Regions from separate parts of the Pseudomonas sp. YNh genome, predicted to be linked through region 2. Evidence: predicted binding sites of a transcription regulator. Region 2 holds the regulator's gene; the other holds the start of a gene.

Region 1 (5,442 bases), on a different contig from region 2:
AGACGAGGGGATCATCAATAGCGGCTTCACGGTAGAAGACAGCAGCCAACGCATCACATTGTACGGCCAACACTACTCGGTCGACGACGATCGCAGCCAACCGACCATCTACCGGCTGGACTATGCTGGCGAACCTGCCCGCGAGTTCAACCAAGGGCAGGTAGTGCGTTTCCTCGTCGACGGCGGGTGGGCCCATATTGAAGAAACCGAGGGGGGGCTAATGGGGTACGGTGGCTTCTTTACCTTCAACATGGCAGTGCGCTACCAATCAGACGGCCAACTCGATACCCGCTTCGTCTCCCCGCACGGCTACGGTCAGTTTGGCGCGTTTTCGCAGGAGGATGGTTTCTATACCGCCGAGAATTCGGTAGTAGTCGATACCGTGAATCAGCGCATGGTGGTGAGCGGAGAAGACGTGCAGCAGGGCTACCGACTTCCCTGCCTGCTCGCCCTCTCTCTGAAAACCGCTTCTGTAGTGCGTCACGACTGAAGCGGGCAGGCTTGAAGCATTGCTGCGTGCGTTAGGTGCAGAGGGATACCTGATCAACATCGCACGCGGCAAGCTGGTGGATGAGCCGGCGTTGATCGCGGCTGAAGCCGCTCCCACAGCGAAGAGGCTTGGGTAGGCAGCAAATGGTTATCAGGCCACAGCCAGCTCTACTGCCTCCCCCTTCAACCGCACCGGCCACACTCGCAACCTCTGCCCGGCATCCTCCAGGCACTCCCCACTCAGCAGGCTGAAGTGCTGTTTGTAGAGCGGCGCTGCCACCACCAACTCACCTTGCACACTGCCCACCAGCCCGCGACCGATGATGTTGGCGCCGGAACGCGGGTCGCGGTTGTCCACCGCATACAGCGGCTGCGGCTGCCCTGGCAGGTAGAACAGCGCCACCTGAGCCCCGTCGAGCCATACCACGACCCCGGAATCGGCCACCAGGTCTTGCGCCTGGCACACCGCCTGCCAGTTCTCACAGGTTTTCACAGCAGCATTGGACAGGTTCATCAGACAGCCTCCTCGACAGTAGGGATCAGGTGCAGCGGCGCCGCTGGCCGGCGTTGTTCGCGTTCACGCACGAAGTGCACGTCCGGGTCAGCGCGGCGATCGTTGACAAAGGTACGGAAGCGCTTGAGCTTCTCGGGGTCGTTGAGGGCGTTGGCCCATTCGCATTCATACTGGTCGACCACATGCTGCATCTGGCTTTCCAGCTCGCTGGCGAGCCCTAGGCTATCGTCGATCACGACCTGCTTCAGGTAGTCCAGGCCGCCTTCCAGGTTCTCGCGCCACACCGAGGTGCGCTGCAACTTGTCGGCCGTACGGATGTAGAACATCAATACGCGGTCGATCAGGCGTACCAGGGTTTCGTCGTCCAGGTCGGTGGCGAACAGCTCGGCATGCCGTGGGCGCATACCGCCGTTACCGCACACGTAGAGGTTCCAGCCCTTGTCGGTGGCGATCACGCCGATGTCCTTGCTCTGCGCCTCGGCACACTCGCGGGTGCAGCCAGACACCGCGAACTTGAGCTTGTGCGGGCTGCGCAGACCCTTGTAGCGGTCTTCCAGGCGCAGGGCCATGGCGACGCTGTCCTGCACGCCGTAACGGCACCAGGTGCTGCCCACGCACGATTTCACCGTGCGGGTCGACTTGCCGTAGGCGTGGCCGGTTTCGAAGCCGGCCTTGATCAGCTCGCCCCAGATCAGCGGCAGCTCGTGCAACTGGGCACCGAACAGGTCGATGCGCTGGCCGCCGGTGATCTTGGTGTACAGGTCGTACTTCTTGGCCACCTGGCCGATGACGATGAGCTTGTCGGGGGTGATTTCACCACCCGGAATACGCGGCACCACCGAGTAGGTGCCGTTCTTCTGCATGTTGGCCATGAAGGTGTCGTTGGTGTCCTGCAGCGGCACCAGCGCCGGGTCCATGATCGGCTGGTTCCAGCAGGAGGCGAGGATGTTGCCTACCGCCGGCTTGCAGATGTCACAGCCAACGTGGCCCTTGCCGTGGCGTGCGAGCAGCTCGCTGTAGGTGCGGATGCCCTCCACCCGCACCAGCCCGTAGAGCTCCTGGCGGGTGTAGGCGAAGTGCTCGCACAGGCTCTTGTCCACCGCTACGCCACGTGCGGTCAGTTCGTGCTCGAACACCTGCTTGAGCAAGGCCGCACAACCGCCGCAGCCGCTGCCGGCCTTGGTGCAGCCCTTGACCGCAGCAAGGTCGCTGCAACCGCTGTCGATGGCGTCGCACACCGCGCCCTTGCTGACGTTGTGACACGAGCAGATGGTCGCGCTGTCGGGCAGCGCGTCGGCGCCCAAGGCCGGTGCACCACCGCCTTGCGGCAGGATCAGCGCTGCCGGGTCGGCTGGCAGGGCGATGCCGTTCTGGGCGTATTGCAGCAGGGTGTCGTAGTAGCTGTTGTCGCCGACCAGCACTGCGCCGAGCACGTGCTTGCCGCTGGCGTCCACCACCAGCCGGCGGTAGGCGCTGTTGGCTTCGTCGATGAAGCGGTAGCTGCGCGAACCGGGGGTGGCGCCATGGGCATCACCAATCGAGCCGACATCCACGCCCAGCAGCTTGAGCTTGGTCGACATGTCGGCGCCGGTAAACGCTACCGCCGCTTCCCCCATCAGCAAAGCCGCCAGGTTGCGCGCCATGCTGTAGCCTGGGGCGACCAGGCCGAACACGCAACCGTTCCACGAGGCGCACTCGCCGATGGCAAAGATGCGCGGGTCGCTGCTACGGCAATGGTTGTCGATCACCACGCCACCGCGGGCGGCGATGTCCAGGCCGCAGCCACGGCCCAAGGCATCCTGCGGGCGGATACCGGCGGAGAACACGATCAGGTCGGTTTCCAGATGCTCGCCACCGTCGAAGTTCATGCGGTAGCGGTAGGCTTCACCGGCGCTGATCGACTGGGTGGCGCGCGACAGGTGCACGCCCACACCGAGCGCTTCAATCTGTGCCTTGAGCGCGGCACCGCCCTCGCTGTCCAGCTGAACCGGCATCAGCCGTGGGGCGAACTCCACCACGTGGGCTTCCAGGCCCAGCGACTTGAGGGCGTTGGCTGCCTCCAGGCCGAGCAGGCCACCACCGACCACCACGCCACGGCGGGCACCGGCTGCGGCAGCGCGAATGGCATCGAGGTCGTCGAGGGTGCGGTAGACCAGGCGGGCATTGCCGCTGGAACCTTCGATCGGCGGCACGAAGGGGTAGGAGCCCGTGGCCAGGACCAGCTGGTCGTAGCCGTAGCGCCCCTCGGCCGTGACTACTTCGCAGCGCTCACGGTCGATTTCCAGCACGGCCTCACCGAGGTGCAGGTGCACGCCGTTGGCGTTGTAGAAATCGTGCTCGCACAGGGCCAGGGTCTCGGCACAGCTGCCGCCGAAGTATTCGGACAGGTGCACGCGGTCGTAGGCGCGTTGGCGCTCTTCGCCGAACACCTGCACCTCGAAGCGCTGCAGGGCGCCGCGGCTGACCAGTTGTTCGACGCAATGGTGGCCGACCATGCCGTTGCCGACGATGACCAGTCGCTCTCGTTGCCCGCTGCTCGCTGTTGCCTTCATAAGCCGATCCTCGATCAAAAAAAAAGCGCCTGGAGCCGAAGCTCCAGGCGCCTTTGCCTGTATTCATCACGGTGTACCCCCGGGTTGATCGCCGTTGATCAGTGGGGCTTGTTGTATTGGAGGTAAAGCAGGGACTGTGCCAATCCTTTTTCCTGTGCTGGCCCTATCGCCGGCAAGCCAGCTCCCACAAGGGCCGCCACAGGTTTCGAGGTTTGTAAGATACCTGTGGGAGCTGGCTTGCCGGCGATAGGGCCAGCACAGCAATTGCACATTCCAAGTGCATCACTCCCCATCCCGGTGCACTTCAGTACACATCCCGCAGATAACGTTTGCCCTTGCTCAAACCTTCCACATAGGCAGCCGCCTGCGCCGCATCCATCCCGCCATGCTCAGCCACGACCGCCCGCAACGCCGCATCCACATCCTTGGCCATGCGCTGCGCATCCCCACACACATAGAAATACGCCCCCGCTTCCAGCCACTGCCACAGCTGCGCGCCCTGCTCCAGCATGCGCTGCTGCACATAGATCTTCTCGGCCTGGTCGCGGGAAAACGCTGTATTCAGACGCAGGTGGCCGCTTGCCTGCCAGGCCTGTAGCTGCTCCCGGTAATAGAAGTCGGTAGCGGCGCACTGTTCGCCAAAGAACAGCCAGTTGCCCCCTTTCGCCCCCCGCGCCTCCCGCTCTTCGAGGAACGCCCGGAACGGCGCAATGCCGGTACCGGGGCCGACCATGATCACCGGCACGCTGTCGTCCGCGGGCAACCGGAAGTGCCTGGACGCCTGCGGGAAAATTGCCACCTTCAACGCTTGGGCGCGGTCGGCGAGGAAGGCCGAGCATACGCCCTTGCGCTCGCCATAACGCACGGTGGAGACGGTCAGGTGTACCTGGCCGGGATGCGCTAACGGGCTGGAGCTGATCGAGTACAGACGCGGCTGCAAAGGCTTGAGCAGTTCAAGCCAGCTGGCCAGCGGTAGCTGCTGGGGAAAGGCCCGCAGCACATCGACCAGTTGCCGGCCCCACAGCCAGTCCTGCAGTTCGGCCTTGCACTCGGGCTGCAGTAGACGTTGCAGGCCCGGGGCGCTGCCCGCGAAGGCTTGCAGTTGCTGCGTGGTGACCTTGGCGATTTCCAGGTGCGCGTGCAGGGCTTCGGCCAGTGGCATGGCAGGTTGGCCCTTCAGCTCGACCATGGCCTGGCCATCAAGCTGCATCAGCGCCAGCAGTTCGTCGACCAGCGCCGGGCAATTGCGCGGCCACACGCCCAAGGCATCACCGGCGGCATAGCTGAAGCCGCTACCGCTCAGGTCGAACACCAGTTGCCGTGTTTCCTTACTGGCACCGGGGCCGTTGAGCAGGTGGTTTTCCAGCAAGGTGGCGGGCCAGGGTTGTTGTTTGCTCCAGCCCGCCATGGGTGCAGGTTCATTCGCCGGTGGTGGCGCAGCGGCCCTGCCCAGCAAGGGCAGCAACACGTCAAGCCAGCCTGCGAACGCTTCGTCAAAGTCTGGCTCGCAGTCCACCCGTTGCAACAGGCGCCGGCCACCCAGTTCGGTCAGACGCTGGTCCAGCTTGCGGCCAAAGCCGCAGAACTGATCGTAACTGGAGTCGCCCAAGGCCAGCACTGCATAGGGCAGTTCGGCGCAGCAGGCGCCCTCCTCGCCCTGCAAGGCGTGCCAGAACGCCGCTGCGCTGTCGGGCGCATCGCCATCGCCAAAGGTGCTGGCGATCAATACCACGCTGGCGGCGCCCTGCAGCTGGCTCGGCCTGACCGCCTCCATGCAACTGAGCTGCACATCCAGGCCGGCACCGCGCAGGCGTTCGGCACAGCGCTCGGCCAGCTGCTCGCCGTTGCCGGTCTGCGAGGCCCACAGCACCTGATGCCGTGGCGCCG
Region 2 (5,442 bases):
CAGGGATTGCTGCAGCAACTGGCCAAGGCGCTCAGTGATGTACACCGAGCGGTGGTGGCCGCCGGTGCAGCCGATGGCAATGGTGACGTAGGCACGGTTGCTGGCGGCGAAGCGGGGCAGCCACTTGAGCAGATAGCTGGAAATGTCGCTGAACATGTCTTCGACATCCGGCTGTGCGGCCAGATAGTCGATTACCGGTTGGTCGAGGCCGGAGTGCTCGCGCAGCTCGGGCTTCCAGTAAGGGTTTGGCAGGCAGCGCACATCGAACACCAGGTCTGCATCGACCGGCATGCCACGCTTGAAACCGAACGACTCGACCAGGAACGCGGTGCCGGGCTCGGGTTGGTTGAGCAGGCGCAGCTTGATTGAATCACGCAACTGATACAGATTCAGGTTGGTGGTGTCGATCTTCAGGTCGGCCAGGTCGGCGATCGGGCCCAGAAGCTCACTCTCGACCCGAATCGCTTCGGCCAGCGAGCGGTTGGCATTGGTCAGTGGGTGGCGTCGGCGGGTTTCCGAGAAGCGCTTGAGCAGCATGTCTTCGTCGGCATCCAGGAACAGCACATCACACTGGATGTTTCGCGCACGGGCTTCTTCGAGCAATTCGGGGAAGCGCGTCAGGTGGCTGGGCAGGTTACGCGCGTCGATCGACACGGCAACCTTCGGTTGCAGCAGTTCGGTGTTGATCAGCGCTTCTTCCGCCAGTTCCGGCAGCAGCCCGGCGGGTAGGTTGTCAATGCAGTAGAAACCGTTGTCTTCCAGTACATCGAGGGCGGTGCTCTTGCCGGAGCCGGAGCGGCCGCTGACAATGATCAGGCGCATGTTCAGTGCTCGTTCTGTACGTCCAGGACAACCTGGAACAGGGCCTCGTTACTGCTGGCGGCACGCAAGCGATCACGAACCTCCTTGCGATCGAGCATGCTGGCAATCTGGCGCAGCAGTTCCAGATGGGCATCGGTAGCGGCTTCAGGCACCAGCAGGACGAACAGCAGGTCCACGGGCGCGCCATCGATGGCGTCGTAATCGATTGGAGCTTCCAGGTGCAGCAAGGCACTGACCGGTGCGGAACAGCCTTCAAGCCGGCAGTGGGGGATGGCGATGCCATTGCCGAAACCGGTCGAGCCGAGTTTTTCCCGGGCGACCAGTTTTTCGAAGACGTCTTGCATCTCCAGTTCTGGCACTTGGTCGGCGATGACGGTGGCGACCTTTTCCAGGGCGCGCTTCTTACTGCCGCCCGGCACGTTCACGAGTGAACGGCCGGGGGTCAGGATGGTTTCAAGTCGGATCATGGATGAGGGGGATCAGCGTGCAGCTGCACCTTGCAGCAGGCTTTGCTGTTTTTCCTTGTGTTTTTTCAGTTGGCGGTCGAGCTTGTCGGCCAAGGCGTCGATTGCTGCATACATGTCTTGGTCTTCGGCATTGGCAACCACTTCACCGCCGGGAATCTGCAGGGTCGCTTCGACCTTCTGCTGCAGCTTCTCGACTTTCATGATGACCTGCACGTTGGTGATCTTGTCGAAGTGACTCGCTACGCGTTTGAGCTTCTGCTCCACATAATCACGCAGCGGTGGGGTGACTTCTACATGCTGTCCACTGATATTGACTTGCATACAGCTTCTCCTTTGTTGCCCGTGCATAAAGAGGCAGGTCTCGCACCTGCCCCACAAACGCTGTGGCTCATCTCAGGGGCTACATCAGTCGCTTGCGCTCGCTCGACGGTGCGATGCCGAGGGACTCGCGGTACTTGGCGACGGTGCGACGGGCTACCTGGATGCCTTGTGCCTCCAGTAAACCAGCGATCTTGCTGTCACTCAATGGCTTTTTCTGATTTTCAGCCGCAACCAGTTTCTTGATGATCGCGCGAATCGCCGTGGACGAGCATTCTCCGCCTTCGGAGGTGCTGACGTGGCTGGAGAAAAAGTATTTCAGTTCGTAGATGCCACGCGGTGTGTGCATGTACTTTTGCGTGGTAACTCGCGAAATGGTCGACTCGTGCATCCCCACCGCTTCGGCAATGTCATGCAGCACCAGCGGCTTCATCGCTTCGTCGCCGTGGTCGAGGAAACCACGCTGGTGCTCGACGATCTGGGTGGCAACCTTCATCAGGGTTTCGTTACGGCTTTGCAGGCTCTTGATGAACCAGCGCGCTTCCTGCAACTGGTTGCGCATGAAGGTGTTGTCGGCGCTGGTGTCGGCGCGGCGCACGAAACCGGCGTATTGCGGGTTCACCCGCAGGCGCGGTATGGCTTCCTGGTTCAGCTCCACCAGCCAACGGTCGGTATCTTTGCGCACGATGACGTCGGGCACCACGTACTCGGGTTCGCTGGACTCGATCTGCGAACCAGGGCGCGGGTTGAGGCTTTGTACCAGTTCGATGACCTGGCGAAGCTCGTCTTCCTTGATTTTCATGCGCCGCATCAGCTGGCTGTAGTCGCGGCTGCCGAGCAGGTCGATGAAATCGGTGACCAGGCGCTTGGCTTCGGTCATCCACGGGGTATTGGCAGGTAGCTGGCGCAGTTGCAGCAGCAGGCATTCGCCCAGATTGCGGGCGCCGACACCTGCCGGTTCGAACTGTTGGATGCGGTGCAGTACCGCCTCGACTTCGTCCAGCTCGATGTCCAGCTCAGGGTCGAAACCGGCGCAGATTTCTTCGAGGGTGTCTTCCAGGTAGCCCTGGCCGTTGATGCTGTCGATCAGGGTAACGGCGATCAGGCGGTCGGTGTCGGACATCGGCGCCAGGTTCAGTTGCCACAGCAGGTGGCTTTGCAGGCTTTCGCCGGCCGATGTGCGGGTGGTGAAGTCCCACTCGTCGTCATCGTTGCTCGGCAGGCTGCTGGCGCTGGTCTGGTAGATGTCTTCCCATGCGGTATCGACTGGAAGCTCGTTGGGAATGCGCTCGCTCCATTCACCGTCTTCCAGGTTGTCGGCACTGATGGTGCTTTCCTGGAAGCTGTTGTCCTGGGCTTCGGCTGTCGGCTTGTTCTCGGCGTTGTCCGCCATCGGGTCGCTGTTGTCGAAGTCCTCGCCGTCTTCCTGACGTTCGAGCATCGGGTTCGACTCCAGCGCTTCCTGGATTTCCTGTTGCAGGTCCAGGGTGGAAAGCTGGAGCAGACGGATGGCCTGTTGCAACTGCGGTGTCATCGTCAGTTGCTGGCCCATTTTTAGGACGAGCGATGGTTTCATGGCAGGGGCTTGTACCTTGTTCGCCGGCGCGCATGCGCCATCCACTACACGAGGGCGCCGGGGCGCCAGATCAAGCAAGTTTTATGCCTTAAATTGTAGCGTTTGCCTAGAGCACCGTAACAACTTTACCCGCAGTTGTGCGGCTATTTTCCGGTGCTCCAGGCGCGTGCCGGGGTCAGAGACGGAACTCGTGGCCCAGGTAAACCTCTTTGACCAGGTCGTTGGCCAGGATGGTTTCGGCGTCGCCTTCGGCGATCAGTCGGCCATCATTGACGATATAGGCGGTTTCGCAGATATCCAGGGTCTCGCGCACGTTGTGGTCGGTGATCAGCACACCGATGCCCTTGGCCTTGAGATGGTGGATGATCTGCTTGATGTCGCCGACCGAGATCGGGTCGACACCGGCGAATGGTTCGTCCAGCAAGATGAACTTGGGTGCGGTCGCCAGGGCGCGGGCAATCTCGACGCGACGGCGTTCACCACCAGAGAGGCTCATGCCGAGGTTGTCGCGGATGTGGCTGATGTGGAACTCCTGCAGCAGGCTTTCCAGCTCCTTGCGCCGGCCGTCGCGGTCGATGTCCTTGCGGGTCTCGAGGATGGCCATGATGTTGTCGGCCACCGACAGCTTGCGGAAGATCGAGGCTTCCTGCGGCAGGTAGCCGATGCCAGCACGGGCGCGGCCGTGCATGGGCTGGTGGCTGACATCGAGGTTATCGATGAGCACGCGCCCCTGCTCGGCCTGGACCAGCCCGACAATCATGTAGAAGCAGGTGGTCTTGCCGGCGCCGTTGGGGCCGAGCAGGCCGACGATCTGGCCGCTGTCGATCGACAGGCTGACATCGCGTACGACCTGCCGCCCCTTGTAGCTCTTGGCCAGGTGCTGGGCTTTGAGGGTTGCCATTTACTCGGCCTTCTTCTTGGGCTGGATCACCATGTCGATGCGCTGACGCGGTGTAGTCACGTTGCCACCGCGACCGGCGGTCGCCACCTGGGTCTGGGTGTTGTAGACGATCTTCTCGCCTTCGGTGGTGTTGCCTTCGTTCTCGACCTTGGCGCGGTCGGTGAGGATCACCAGGTCTTTCAGCGCCTGATACTGGATGGTCACGCCCCAGCCTTTCATCTTGTCTGGCTTGGCCGCGCTCTGCTGCTGCTCGAAGTAGGCCAGGTTGCCCACCGAGGTCACCACATCGATGTCGCCGGAAGCGGAGCGGGTGATGGTCACGGTGTTGCCTTTGATCATCATCGAGCCCTGGGTAATGACCACGTCGCCGGTGTAGGTGGCTACGCCTTGCTTGTCATCCAGGTGGGCCTGGTCGGCCTGGATGCGGATCGGCTGATCACGGTCATTCGGCAGTGCGAAGGCGCTCGCGCTTCCCAGTGCTGCGCTCAGGCTGAGCAAAAGGGGGAGGGTTTTAACGAGCCTCATACTGTCCTCTTACGTTAGAGAGCAGGTCCATCCTGCTTTCTTTCAAATACGCTTTCATTCCTTTGCCCGTAGTTGTGCCACCGGCGCCGTCGATTCTAACGGCTTGCTCGGTCTGCGCATATTGCTTCTGCGGGAACACGGTCATGCGTGAGCTGGTAATGATGGTTTCACGCTGCTTTTCGTCGATGCGCGCAATCCGGACCTTGTCGATCAGTTCGACCTCGGTGCCGTCCGGATTGACCTCGGCGCGGGTGCTCTGCACGTGCCACGGGTATTCGGTGCCGCGGTACAGGTGCAGGTCCGGCGTGGTCAGCAACGTGATTTCGCTGGCCTTGAGGTGCTCGACCTTGTCGGCAGTCATTTCGTACTGCAGCTTGCCATCAGGCAGAAACTGCACGCTGTGGGCGTTGATCGCATAGTAGTCGATGGCGCTTTCGTCGACCTGGGCCACCGGCTTGTCGAGGAAGCTTTCCGGGCTGACGTTCCAGTAGCCGACCGCCGCCAGCAGGGCGGCGATCACTGCTAGCAGCGCAATATTGCGGGCTTTCTTGCTGAACATGGGCAGCCTTACAGGTAATTGGCGTTGGCAGCGTCCAGGGTGCCCTGGGCCTGCATGATCAGTTCGCAGAATTCACGGGCTGCGCCTTCGCCGCCGCGTGCCTGGGTCACGCCGTGGGCGTGCTGGCGAACAAACGGAGCGGCGTTGGCCACGGCCATGCCCAATGCTACCCGGCGAATGACCGGCAGGTCGGGCAGGTCGTCGCCCAGGTAGGCCACTTGATCATAGCTTAGGCCCAGTTCGGCGAGCAGGCCGTCAAGCACGACCAATTTGT

What was found. Region 2 encodes sigma-54, which starts transcription at its own class of promoters, with help from an activator protein. Its sites were predicted from a motif close to ANTGGCATNNANNTTGCTNT; they were not measured.
Region 1: the regulator sigma-54 is predicted to act here: its motif matches at 3,680-3,699, upstream of nirB (nitrite reductase large subunit NirB).

Annotation. Positions count from the first base shown of each region.
Region 1 covers NZ_JBBMRJ010000026.1:77,209-82,650, forward strand. The annotation lists gene WF331_RS22535 (hypothetical protein) at 1-490, shown strand, start outside; partial or broken gene WF331_RS22540 (NAD(P)-dependent oxidoreductase) at 510-593, shown strand; gene nirD (nitrite reductase small subunit NirD) at 641-1,003, opposite strand; gene nirB (nitrite reductase large subunit NirB) at 1,003-3,555, opposite strand; gene WF331_RS22555 (bifunctional nitrate reductase/sulfite reductase flavoprotein subunit alpha) at 3,860-5,442, opposite strand, start outside.
Region 2 covers NZ_JBBMRJ010000003.1:34,786-40,227, reverse strand. The annotation lists gene rapZ (RNase adapter RapZ) at 1-822, opposite strand, end outside; gene ptsN (PTS IIA-like nitrogen regulatory protein PtsN) at 825-1,289, opposite strand; gene hpf (ribosome hibernation-promoting factor, HPF/YfiA family) at 1,302-1,610, opposite strand; gene WF331_RS04215 (RNA polymerase factor sigma-54) at 1,690-3,183, opposite strand; gene lptB (LPS export ABC transporter ATP-binding protein) at 3,359-4,084, opposite strand; gene lptA (lipopolysaccharide transport periplasmic protein LptA) at 4,085-4,609, opposite strand; gene lptC (LPS export ABC transporter periplasmic protein LptC) at 4,596-5,168, opposite strand; gene WF331_RS04195 (KdsC family phosphatase) at 5,177-5,442, opposite strand, start outside.